One region of the Bacillus sp. PK6-025 genome, then DNA from elsewhere that is predicted to be linked to it. Evidence: riboswitches for the same ligand, from Rfam matches in the RefSeq annotation. Region 1 holds a riboswitch; each other region holds the start of a gene.
The links. A riboswitch is a leader RNA that binds a small molecule or an ion and turns the genes downstream of it on or off. The one in region 1 is predicted to bind S-adenosylmethionine.

Region 1 (4,252 bases):
AGAGTGATCGGCCCGCCCACATAAACACTGCCGCGGTCAAACAATTTTTTGACGCCCGGATGCTCGAGTTCGTCGGTTTTATAGATATTGACGGCTTCCATTTTCTTGTCCGGCGTATAGATGTCTTCGATCTCGATGACGCCGTATGTTTCCCCATTATAGGTGAGGCGGACGGTGTCCCCCGCTTTTAAGCTTGAAGCTTTTTGCTCGTCAACAGGCAGAGCGATCGGAAGCGTCCATACTTCGCCGCTTGACAGTCTCATATTTTCGACAACGGACAGATAGTCTTTCTCTGTCATAAAGCCTTGGATCGGGCTGTACGCACCGATTCCGATCAGCTCCAAATCTGAAAAAGCCATTAAATCCAGTTCTATTTCCTGTGCGATATGTTGAAAATCGTATGCTTCATTGACGCGGTTAACCAATACACCGCCGTGTGGTGCTAAACTCATAAACTTGTTTCCCCCTACTTTGTGTTTAAATTCCTCCGCCTTGTTCATGGACGGAGCTGTGCTCTTTTTTGACTGCTCTCATCAGGCTGATCGTCCCGACAGATGCCAGAAGGACGCTTGTGACGACGATGAGAGCATAATAGTCTCCTTTTAATAAAAGGCTGACCAGCATATAAGACAAGCTTAATGAAAGGAACGGCGAGACGACCCATACTTTCAGCATCGTTTTGACCACTTGTTTATGAAAGACATTGCCGCCGTTTTTTGCCATTCCCATCCCTATAATAGAAGATGATGTGACTTGCGCAAGCGGAACCGGCAAACCGAAAATCGAACTGATGATGACAAGCCCGGCTCCTGTTCCGGAAAGGATGATCCCCTCTCCTTTTGAAAATTTCGTTATTTTTTTGCCGTTTGTTTCAAGAACGCGCCTGCCCAGTAAAAGGGCGCCCAGCGCGACAAACAGTCCGCCGTAGAGCGTTCCTTCCCCGACTGTCAAAACATGCGCCGCCACCAGAGGTCCGACAGCATTTGCGACATTGTTCATGCCTGCTGAGAAGGCTTCAAAAAACCCGGTGATCAACAGAATGACCGCCAAAACCTTTGCTTTCTTTCCCGAGGCTGGACGTTTGATCGTTTTTTTCATGATGTTTGCCATCGCAAATGTAAAAGTAAAAGCGACGATTGGTACAACGACCCAAAATGAGACGATGACAAGCAAAGATTTCACATATAAAACCTGGTAAGCGACACCTACTCCGACAACAGATCCGACCGTCACTTCACTTGTCGAAAGCGGGATGCCGAGTACATTTGCGATAAAGAGCGACAGTGCCGCCGAGCCGATAATAATGCAGACGATTTCAAGCGAAATCACCCGTTCGGGAATGATGCCTGAGCTGATCGTTTTCACGACGTTTCCTCCGCCGATGACGGCGCCCGAGAGAACGCCTGCTGCACAGATTATTAGTGCGTGAAACTTCTTTTTGACGGCTTCAGATCCATAGGCGATTCCCATTGAAGCAGCTGCACCGCTCGCTCCGATATTCATCGCAAAAAACATGCTAAATAAAATGGCGGCAAGTTCCATGACTCATCTCCTTACTCGTGTAATCCGCATTCTGTTTTAGCCGATCCGTTCCAGCGGCCTGATCGAAGATCATCCATTGTAAAGGCCGGAGAGGTGCACGGAGCGCAGCCGATGCTCGGGTAGCCTTGATCATGAAGCGGATTATACGGGAGATCGTGCTTTGTCACATATCTCCAAATATCCTTCCACGTCCAATGAATGAGCGGACAAACTTTGATAGACTTGAATTTTTCATCTTTGTTCAAAAAATTCGTTTTGCTCCGCCCGGGCGATTGCTCGCGGCGCAGGCCCGACAGCCACGCCGGGTAGCCTGAAAGCGTCTCGCGGAGAGGAATGACCTTCCTCATTTCACAGCAGGAATTCGGAGCGGTCTTCCATAGTTCGTCCCCATATTCTTTCGCCTGCTCTTCGACGGTAAGCTCCGGTGTTTTCATGATAATCTGAAGGCCTGGATATCGTTCTTTGACAGCGTCGATCGTTTCATACGTTTCTTTAAAATGAAATCCCGTATCAAGGAAAACGATGACCGCATCTTTTTTCACCTTATAAATCAAATCGATCAGGACGATTCCCTCAATTCCGAAGCTGCACGCATATACAAGCTGATTTCCGTAATGTCCGTACGCCCATTTCAAGACAGACAGCGCTCCTTTATAAGAGTCATCTTCCTGAAAAGAGATATTTGGTTCTTCCCATGTGCTGTAAGTAAAAATTTTCGGTTCCCCCTTTTTTCGCCAACAAAAAAACGGCTTCCAGCAGAAAAAAACTGTGAAAACCGCCTCTAGTTTGTCTAGTCAGCTATTTCAATCTTATTTTTTCATTTTTTTCGATTTGAATGACTTTGCCGTCCTGAACAACGAATGTGATCGATCCGTAATTCATGTCTTTCAGCATGTCTTTCATTTTGATGATCACCTTTTCAAGCTGTTCATCTGTCTTCACTTCTAGCTCCTCCTCTGCCCCTAAAAATTAAAATCTTTCTTCCAAATTTGAAAGAAAGACGAGGAACTCCGCTATTCCTTATCTCTCAAAATGAGGGCATTTTGCTGGAAGTAGCACCTTACGCTTCACACGCAGGTTGCCGGGTTTCATCGGACCAGTCCCTCCACCGCTCTTGATAAGTTTGCTTTTGTTATTTTAAAATTTTAGCACAATTCGAACAAAAGTCAACCCGACTTTTTTTATAGGATTAATAAAAAATAAAAATAATCCGATTTTACTATTTTTAAATCTGTAAAAAGACGCAAAAAAAGCCGTTCTCCCATTAGGAGAATACGGCTTTTATCATTAATCCATCCAAGACTTGCTTTCAGGATCCGCCTTCCATTCTTTCAGTTTGGCGGCATCCTGTTCGCTGATATATCCGCCGGCAAGCGCAGCCTCTGTCAATGTATCGTAATCAGTCAGCGTACGGTATTCAACGCCCGCTTCGCTGAAGGCGGCGGCAGCTTTAGGAAGCCCGTAAGTGAAAATGGCGGCGACACCGAGCACTTCACATCCCGCCTCTGTGAGAGCGGCTGCCGCTTCAAGGACGCTTCCTCCCGTTGAAATTAAATCTTCAATTACAACGACTTTTTGTCCTTTTACAACAGCGCCTTCAATTTGGTTTCCTTTGCCGTGCGCCTTCGGTTTGCTTCTGACGTAGCACATCGGCAGGCTCAGCCTGTCGGCGGCAAGCGCGGCATGGGGGATTCCCGCAGTTGCCGTACCGGCGATCATTTCGGCTCCGGGAAACTTGTCTTGAATCAGTCCGGCAAGCCCTGAAGCTATATCATCCCTTACTTCCGGATATGAAAGCGTCAAACGATTGTCGCAGTAGATGGGCGACAAGATGCCGCTCGCCCATGTAAACGGCTCGTTCGGGCGCAGGAAAACCGCTTTGATTCTTAATAAATGGTTTGCAATGTCTGTTTTCATGCCTTGGTTCCCTCCCACTCATGTCCTATTCTTCTGTAGGCTGACACAGGATCTTCCGCCTGTGTAATCGAACGGCCGACAACGATCACCGACACGCCTTTTTCCCTTGCGTAGCCAGGCGTCGCCACCCGGACCTGGTCGTTGTTTTTGTCATCCGCCATGCGAATTCCGGGTGTCACGGTCAGAAAATCTAAAGACGCGGCCCGGTAAATGTGTTCGGCTTCATGGACGGAGCAGACGACACCGTCAAGTCCGCTTTCTTTAGCCAACTTGCTGTAGTGAACAACTGTATCGAGAAGCGGCGTTTCAATCAGCAGCTCTTGCTGAAGCATTTCTGAAGACGTGCTTGTCAGCTGGGTCACAGCAATTAATGAAGGGCGTTTTCGGCCTGCCGGAGTCCCCGCTTCAAGGCCTTCAAGCGCCGACTCCATCATTTGCTTTCCGCCTGCTGCGTGCACATTGACAAGGCTGACGCCAAACCCCGCCAGCCTTTTCATCGCCTTGTATACGGTCGTTGGAATGTCGTGGCATTTTAGATCAAGGAAAATGCGGCAGCCGCGCTCCTGTAACTTTTCAAGGATGGCCGGCCCTTCCTGATAAAAAAGCTCCATGCCCACCTTCACGAAAAGCTCTTCTCCATGAAACCGGTCCAAAAACGCATATGTTTCCTGTGCTGATGCAAAATCAAGCGCGATGATGGGCGGCGTATGTTTCATCCTTCCAGCTCCTTCCGATACACTCGTTCAACGAACGGTATCCGTATTTTTCTAAAACGCGCGGCAAATCGGCGATG
Region 2 (4,252 bases), 730 kb from region 1:
GATTTGATCAAACACTTGTCAGACAACGGTGTCCGCCTATATGAAGTGAAGGCTGTGAACAAATCGCTGGAAGACCGGTTCCTGGAAATCACCGCAGAGAAGGAGGAAGCTCAGCATGTTTAATCTCATCGTAAATGAATGGATCAAAATTTTTAATCGAAAAGGCACATATGTCATGATTGCGATTTTGCTGTTATCTGCCATCGGGCTGGGCGTTCTCACAAAGACGATCGGAGAGACAGACCAAAACCCGGACTGGAAAAAAGAATTGATGCAGGAAAATAAAGATATGAAAGAACAACTTAAAGGGGTCAATAATCCGGCACTTGAAAAAAGCTATGAACGGTTGACCGCCATTAATGAGTATCGAATCAAGCACGATTTGCCGGAAGACGGGGACTATTCGGCCCTGTCGTTCATCAGCGACGCGAGCAGCACCATTCCTCTCCTCGGTCTGTTTGTGATCACGGTGGCTGCGGGAATCGTTGCGAATGAATTCAACTGGGGAACGGTGAAGCTGCTTGTCATCAGGCCGATCAGCCGCTTTAAAATTTTGCTGGCAAAATATTTTACAGTTCTGCTTTTTGCATTGGCTTTGCTTTTCATTCTGTTCGCAAGCGCGGGTATCACAGGCATTGCTTTATTCGGGGCAGGCGACGGCAGCCAGGTTCACTTGGCGTACGCCGATGGAACAGTTGAAGAAAAAAGCCTGCTGCTGCACTTGGCCGGCAGCTATTTGCTGAATTCAATCTCGCTTTTGATGATGGCGACAATGGCCTTTATGATTTCAGCTGTTTTCAGAAACAGCTCGCTTGCCGTAGGTATTTCAATTTTCCTTTTGGCAATGGGCGGAACGGTGACAAACTTGCTCGCAACGAAATTTGATTGGGTGAAATACATCTTATTTGCCAACACTGATCTCACTCAATACTTTGACGGATCTCCGCTTGTTTCAGACATGACGCTGGGATTCTCGATTGTGGTGCTGGCTGTCTATTTTATCGTTTTTCATGTGCTCGCCTTTGGTGCATTCACAAAAAGAGACATCGCTTCATAAGCGGTTTTCGCAAAAAAAGCCTGACGCCGGTTTTCCGGGCGTCAGGCTTTTTTTAAATATAAAAAGACTGCTGACATTCGGTCAGCAGTCCTGTATGAAGATCAGCGGTTCACAGCTTACGCTTTTGTTACGTTAGCAGCTTGTGGTCCGCGGTTTCCTTCAACGATTTCGAAAGATACAGATTGGCCTTCTTCCAAAGTTTTGAAGCCTTCGCCTTGAATAGCAGAGAAATGAACGAATACATCGTCTTGTCCTTCAACTTCGATGAATCCGAAACCTTTTTCAGAGTTAAACCATTTTACTTTACCTTCTAGCATGAAATTTCCTCCTAAAGCGATAACGCTTAAATTCACTATTCTTGCTCTAAAACAAACTTCCAAGACGAAAACTCTTACAAAACTTTCTTCTTAAAGATAGTTCGAACAAAAATAATTACCTTTACTTTACCAGTGTTTAAGCGAAATTACAACTGCTAAACACAATTTTTTTAAAAAAAGTGAAATTTAATAATCAGGGCGAAAAATAAAGCATTAAAAAGCGGGTTTTTGAAATTTTCACAATTCTGATTGACAACATTTCAAAGAAGCTGTAAAGTTAGGTAAAACTTCATGCATCAACACTTCTTATTCAGAGAGGCGGAGGGAATTGGCCCTATGAAGCCTCGGCAGCGGGTTCTGCATACAGCAGAATACTGTGCCACATCCAACAAGCCGTACGGGCTTGGAAGATAAGAAGAGAGCGGACCACTCTATTTACTTCGTGTCGTCTAAGGCTTCTTCTTATTTTTTAAGAGGGAGCCTTTTTTGTTAGCCAAAAAGAGGAGGAAGATCATCATGATTACATTTGAAGGCGTTGAAAAGGTCTATGAAAGCGGCGGACAGAAGGTTCATGCGCTCAATGGAATCGACCTTCATGTAGATAAAGGGGAAATATACGGCGTCATCGGATTCAGCGGCGCAGGGAAAAGCACGCTGATCCGCTGTGTGAACTTCCTTGAAAAACCGACGGCCGGAAAGGTATTCGTCGGCGGAAGAGACTTGATGTCTCTGTCGAAAGCTGAGATTCGAGCTGTTAAAAGGAAGATCGGCATGGTATTTCAGCATTTTAACCTGTTAAATTCAAAGACGATTTTCGCTAATGTCGCTGAGCCGCTCGCGCTTGTCAAAACACCGAAAGCCGAAATCAAGCAAAAAGTGACGGAACTGCTCCATTTTGTCGGACTTGAGGATAAAGCCCGCGATTATCCGGATCAGCTGTCGGGCGGCCAAAAGCAGCGCGTCGGCATTGCCCGGGCGCTGGCGACAAATCCGGAGGTTCTGCTCTGTGATGAAGCGACATCCGCGCTTGACCCGCAGACGACCGGCGATATTTTGAAGCTGCTGAAGCGCGTCAACGAACAATATAACATCACGATTTTGTTGATCACTCATGAAATGAATGTGGCAAAAGAAATCTGCGACAAAGTCGCGGTCATTGAAAAAGGAAGGATCATTGAATCAGGCAGCGTGTTTGACGTGTTTTCCGCGCCGGAAACCGAAACGGCCAAAAGCTTTGTCAAATCAGCCATCGACCACGAGATACCTGAATCGATTCAAAAATTAAATGTGAAGCATCTCTACCAGCTTCAATTTGTCGGCGAATCTTCCGGGAAGCCATTTCTTTCGCAAGTGGCAAAGCGGTTTGACGTAGAAGTCAACATTCTGCACGGAACGATTACAGAGCTTCAGGGAATTCCGTTTGGCAGTATGACGGTTGAACTGCAGGGGGAAGACGGTGAAATCGGGCGGGCGCTCGAATATATCCGCAGAGAAAACATTCGCATCAGGGAGGTATAAGCATGCTTGTTACATATGACCAAATCATTGACGCACTGGTTCAGACGATTCAAATGACGGTTTTCTCGCTTTTATTTTCAAGCGTGATCGGCATTCCGCTCGGCATTTTGCTGGTTGTCACAAGGAAGGGGCATCTGCTTGAAAATCCGGCAGTTTTTACGGTTGTCAATATGATCATTAACATTTTCCGTTCCGTTCCGTTTATCATCTTGATGGTTGCTTTAATTCCGGTGACAAGGCTGATTGTGGGGACGTCCATCGGCACATCGGCAGCGATTGTTCCCCTGACTTTTTATGCGGGGCCTTACATCGCAAGGCTCGTCGAGAACTCTCTGCTTGAAGTCGATCCGGGAGTCATTGAAGCCGCTGAAGCAATGGGAGCGACTCCGCGGCAGATCATCTTCCGGTTTCTGATTCCGGAAGCGCTCGGTTCGCTTGTGCTGAGTTTTACGGTGGCAACGGTCGGATTGGTCGGAGCGTCGGCGATGGCTGGTGCGATAGGCGCCGGCGGTCTTGGGGATTTGGCGATCACATACGGCTACCAAAGGTTTGACACGCTGACGATGATCATCACGGTTGCAATTCTCGTCATCGTTGTGCAGGGATTGCAGACATCCGGAAACGTTCTGTCCAAAAAATTGAGAAGAAGATAAACAGAGAGGGAGACAGCTATGATGAAAAAGTTCACATTTGTTATCATTTTACTGCTGCTTGCGGGAGTGATCGCGGGGTGTGCGGCAGACTCTGATGCGAAAACCATTAAAATCGGCATCAGCGGAACGGATACAAGAATCTGGGACTTTGTGAAGAAAAAAGCCGAGAAAGAAGGCTTAAAGCTTGAAATCGTCAAATATTCTGATTATGTTCAGCCGAACCAGGCTTTGGCGGGCGGTGACATTGACGCCAATGCATTTCAGACGATATCTTACTTTAATGCATTCAAAAAGGAACGCAATCTTGAACTATCGCCGATCGGCACAACGATCATCGCTCCGATGGGCATTTATTCCGAGAAGTATGATTCGCCTGACGATATACCAAACGGCGCGGAAATCGCTGTTCCGAGCGAAGCGACGAACATGGGCAGAGCCTTGCTCCTGTTGGAGTCCGCCGGCCTGCTTCAATTAAAGGACGGATTTGACGGAAACGGAACGCTTGATGCGATTAAAGAAAATCCTAAAAAACTCAAAATCACAACGGTGGCCGCAGAGCAAACGCCGCGCGTGCTTCCCGACGTCGCTGCATCTGTTATCAACAACGGCATAGCGGTTGACGCCGGCTTCCATCCTGTCAAAGATTCGATTAAACTGGAAGACGAAACAGCGACACCGTACATCAACATTATTGCGGCCAGAACAGA
Region 3 (4,252 bases), 270 kb from region 1:
GCGATGGAGCCGAGATTTTTTAAATCATAACCCGTCGTCCACAGCTCGGGAAGGAGAAGAACATCCGCTTTCCGGCTTTCCTGTTCGATCAGCTGCTCCGCTTTTTTAAAATTTTCAGAAGGATTGCCGTATGCGATATCGAATTGCAGACATGAAATTGTCAGCTTCAATCTGGATCACCTCATTTTTTTCTTTACATTTTACATTTAACAATATATGATGATGGACTATCATTTCAAGAATTTTTCAAAAGCGGGTGAATCATATGAAATTTGAGCTTTCAGATGTGCTGAAACAGCTGCCTGAGCAGTTTTTCGCTTCCTTGGTGAAAAAGGTGAATGAAAAAATCGCCGCCGGCCATGATGTGATTAATCTCGGCCAGGGGAATCCCGATCAGCCGACACCTGATCACATCGTTGATACAATGGCGCAAGCCGTTCGCAACCCTAAAAACCATCAGTATTCCTCCTTTCGCGGCAGCCGTTCACTCAAGGAGGCGGCAGCCGCGTTCTATCGAAGGGAATACGGCGTAGAGCTCGATCCCGAACGCGAAGTCGCTGTATTGTTCGGCGGAAAAGCCGGTCTTGTCGAGCTTCCGCAATGTTTGTTAAATCCGGGGGATGCCGTGCTCGTTCCCGATCCCGGCTATCCCGACTACTGGTCGGGCGTTGAGCTGGCAAGAGCGAACATGGAAACGATGCCGCTTACAGCGGGCAATCAGTTTCTGCCTGACTACAGCCGGATTCCGAAGGAAGTGAAAGAAAATGCGAAGCTCATGTATTTAAATTATCCAAACAATCCAACCGGTGCCCAAGCCACGCCTGTTTTTTTCGAAGAGACTGTCCGGTTTGCCAAGTCGAACGGAATTTGCGTCGTCCACGATTTTGCCTACGGTGCGATCGGCTACGACGGCAAGAGGCCTGTCAGCTTTCTCGAAACGGAGGGGGCAAAAGACACAGGAATCGAAATTTACACGCTTTCCAAAACGTATAATATGGCTGGATGGCGGGTCGGGTTTGCAGTTGGCAACGCATCTGTGATCGAAGCGCTGAACCTTTATCAGGACCATATGTATGTCAGCCTTTTTAAAGCGGTCCAAGACGCCGCGGCAGCCGCGCTTCTATCAGACCAAGCGTGTGTCAAGGAGCAAAATGAGCGCTACGAAAAAAGGCGGGATGTATGGATTCGTGCGGTCCGCGAAATCGGTTGGCACGCGGATGCTCCGCAAGGTTCTTTTTTCGCCTGGATGCCTGTCCCTGACGGGTATACATCTGAGGCTTTTTCCGATCTGCTTCTCGAAAAAGCGAATGTCGTCACAGCGCCCGGCATCGGCTTCGGCAAATACGGAGAAGGCTATGTGAGAGTCGGCCTCTTGACAAGCGAAGAGCGGCTCCGGGAAGCGGCTTCGCGCATTGCCAAGCTGAATATATTCAAAAAGACCGGCCACAGTCATTGACAACCGGGAAAAACGATGGGATAATTCAAAATAATTTATAAAATCAATATTCTTATCAAGAGCAGGCAGAGGGACAAGCCCGATGAAGCCCGGCAACCGACTTTTTAAGCACGGTGCTAATTCTTGCAGCTGACGCTGAGAGATAAGGATTCGAACCTGAAATGCGAAACCTCTTTTAGCTAAAGCAGCAAAAGAGGTTTTTTATATGCATGAAGCAGGAAGGAGCTACAGAATGAGTGAACTTTTGGCAACATATGTTTTGACAGATCAAGGATGTGACGCAGAAAAGCGGGCCGAGCAAATCGCGATCGGACTGACGGTCGGGTCGTGGACAGATCTGCCGCTCTTAAAGCAGGAACAGCTGAAAAAGCATAAAGGACGCGTCGTCAAGGTCGAAGAAACAGAAAGCGCGCTGGGGGAAAAACAGGCAACGGTCACCATCGCTTATCCGGAAGCCAATTTTACAAGCGACGTTCCCGCTGTGCTGACGACCGTTTTTGGAAAGCTGTCTCTCGACGGAAAAATCAAATTGGCGGATTTGGAGTTTTCGCAGTCTTTTAAACGATCATTGCCGGGCCCGAAATTCGGCGTATACGGGATCCGGAAAAAAATCGGCGAATTTGAAAGGCCTCTGTTGATGAGCATTTTTAAAGGCGTCATCGGCCGCGATATGGAAGACTTGAAGGAACAGCTCAGACAGCAGGCGCTCGGCGGAGTGGATTTGATCAAGGACGATGAAATCTTATTCGAAACAGGCAGTGCCCCCTTTGAAAAACGAATCACGGAAGGAAAAAAAGTGCTTGAGGCAGCTTTTGAAGAAACAGGGCGCAAAACGCTGTATGCCGTCAACCTGACGGGCAGGACAATGGAGCTGAAATCGAAGGCGAGAAAAGCAGCCGAGCTCGGAGCCGATGTGTTGCTGCTGAATGTGTTTGCCTACGGGCTCGATGTTTTGCAAAGCCTTGCGGAAGACGACGACATCCCGCTGCCGATCATGGCGCACCCGGCAGTAAGCGGCGCACTCACTTCGTCGCCGCATTACGGTTTTTCCCATTCGCTCTTGCTCGGCAAGCTCAACCGGTATGCGGGTGCTGATTTCAGCCTGTTCCCTTCACCGTACGGAAGCGTTGCTCTGCCGAAGCGGGATGCGCTTGCCATATATGATGAATGCACGAAGGAAGACGTTTTTAAACCGACATTCGCCGTCCCGTCGGCCGGTATTCACCCCGGCATGGTGCCGCTCTTGATGAAAGACTTCGGCATTGACCATATCATCAACGCAGGCGGGGGGATTCACGGTCATCCAAACGGAGCGGCAGGCGGAGGAAGGGCGTTTCGGGCGATCATTGATGCCGTCCTGGAAGCGGAGCCAGTCGAAGAAAAAGCAAAGCGTTCTCCCGATTTAAAGCTCGCCCTTGAAAAATGGGGAAGGGTTGAGGTTTCCGTATGAGGCAGCCGCTTATCATTTGCGATTTTGACGGAACCATTACAACGAACGACAACATCATCAGCATTATGAAACAATTTGCTCCAGAAGAGTGGCTCGCTTTAAAAGACGGGGTTCTGTCCAGGGACATATCGATTAAGGACGGGGTCGGCAGAATGTTTCAATTGCTGCCGTCAAGCCTGAAAGAAGACATTATGGAATATGTAATGAAACAAGCCGAGATCCGCCCCGGGTTTACAGAGTTTGTCTCTTTCCTGGATGAGCAGGGTCTTCCGTTTTACGTCGTGAGCGGAGGGATGGACTTTTTCGTCTATCCTCTGCTTGAAGGCATTGTCGAAAAGGAACGCATTTACTGCAATGAGGCCGGCTTTTCAGGACGCAATATCGAGATCCGCTGGCCGTATCCGTGTGACGGCAGCTGCGGAAATGAATGCGGCTGCTGCAAGCCTTCTATCATCCGCCGGCTGAAAGGCCGGGACGATTTTGTTGTCATGATCGGGGACTCTGTTACAGATGTTGAAGCTGCCAAATGTTCCGACTTGTGCATCGCGCGCGATTATTTGCTGCGGGAATGTGAGGGGCTCGGCCTGAAGCATGCGGGATTCGGCGATTTCCGTGATGTAAAGCGAATACTTGAAGAGACCGCGGAGGTGAAAGAATGGACCCTGAGCAAAAATGGCACGAACTTGCCGAGGTAAAAAAAGAGCTTGCGGAAAGGGATTGGTTCCCTGCGACAAGCGGCAATCTGTCAATCAAAGTATCAGAAGACCCGCTGCGATTTCTCATCACAGCAAGCGGAAAAGATAAGCGAAAAGCATCCGCGGAGGATTTTCTGCTGGCGGACGAAGAGGGGAGACCGGCGGAGACCGGACATACGCTGAAACCGTCGGCGGAGACGCTGCTGCACACCCGTGTCTATCAAAATACAAACGCGGGCTGCTGTCTTCACGTCCATACGATTGACAACAATGTCATCTCAGAGCTTTACGCAAAAGAAAAGCAAGCGACATTCAGAGGCCAGGAAATCATAAAGGCGCTCGGTCTTTGGGAGGAAAATGCGGAGGTTGCGATCCCGATTATCGAAAACAGCGCTCATATTCCGGATTTGGCGGCGGATTTTGCCGGACACCTTTCAGGCGATTCAGGGGCAGTGCTGATTCGCAGCCACGGCATTACCGTCTGGGGAAAAACGGCATTTGAGACAAAGCGGATGCTTGAAGCGTATGAATTCCTGTTCAGCTGGCATTTAAAACTGAAAGCTTTGCAGGCTTACCACGTTAATTAAAAAGGGGGAGAAAGCATGGCGACAATTCGAATCCATGATGAACAAAACACGACCATTGAAAAGC

Region 2: another riboswitch for S-adenosylmethionine. It lies ahead of M1D67_RS05030 (methionine ABC transporter ATP-binding protein); the one in region 1 lies ahead of M1D67_RS08965 (YezD family protein).
Region 3: another riboswitch for S-adenosylmethionine. It lies ahead of mtnW (2,3-diketo-5-methylthiopentyl-1-phosphate enolase); the one in region 1 lies ahead of M1D67_RS08965 (YezD family protein).

The regions. Positions count from the first base shown of each region.
Region 1 is NZ_CP096509.1:1,724,832-1,729,083, reverse strand. Features, by position in the region: gene sat (sulfate adenylyltransferase) at 1-452, opposite strand, end outside; gene M1D67_RS08975 (inorganic phosphate transporter) at 478-1,542, opposite strand; gene M1D67_RS08970 (phosphoadenylyl-sulfate reductase) at 1,554-2,255, opposite strand; gene M1D67_RS08965 (YezD family protein) at 2,341-2,457, opposite strand; SAM riboswitch class I at 2,560-2,666, opposite strand; gene pyrE (orotate phosphoribosyltransferase) at 2,830-3,459, opposite strand; gene pyrF (orotidine-5'-phosphate decarboxylase) at 3,456-4,175, opposite strand; gene M1D67_RS08950 (dihydroorotate dehydrogenase) at 4,144-4,252, opposite strand, start outside.
Region 2 is NZ_CP096509.1:990,018-994,269, forward strand. Features, by position in the region: gene M1D67_RS05015 (ABC transporter ATP-binding protein) at 1-123, shown strand, start outside; gene M1D67_RS05020 (ABC transporter permease) at 116-1,057, shown strand; gene cspB (cold shock-like protein CspB) at 1,174-1,374, opposite strand; SAM riboswitch class I at 1,678-1,791, shown strand; gene M1D67_RS05030 (methionine ABC transporter ATP-binding protein) at 1,891-2,892, shown strand; gene M1D67_RS05035 (methionine ABC transporter permease) at 2,895-3,545, shown strand; gene M1D67_RS05040 (MetQ/NlpA family ABC transporter substrate-binding protein) at 3,567-4,252, shown strand, end outside.
Region 3 is NZ_CP096509.1:1,453,472-1,457,723, forward strand. Features, by position in the region: gene M1D67_RS07390 (carbon-nitrogen family hydrolase) at 1-170, opposite strand, end outside; gene M1D67_RS07395 (pyridoxal phosphate-dependent aminotransferase) at 266-1,456, shown strand; SAM riboswitch class I at 1,506-1,605, shown strand; gene mtnW (2,3-diketo-5-methylthiopentyl-1-phosphate enolase) at 1,689-2,906, shown strand; gene mtnX (2-hydroxy-3-keto-5-methylthiopentenyl-1-phosphate phosphatase) at 2,903-3,601, shown strand; gene M1D67_RS07410 (methylthioribulose 1-phosphate dehydratase) at 3,562-4,188, shown strand; gene M1D67_RS07415 (1,2-dihydroxy-3-keto-5-methylthiopentene dioxygenase) at 4,204-4,252, shown strand, end outside.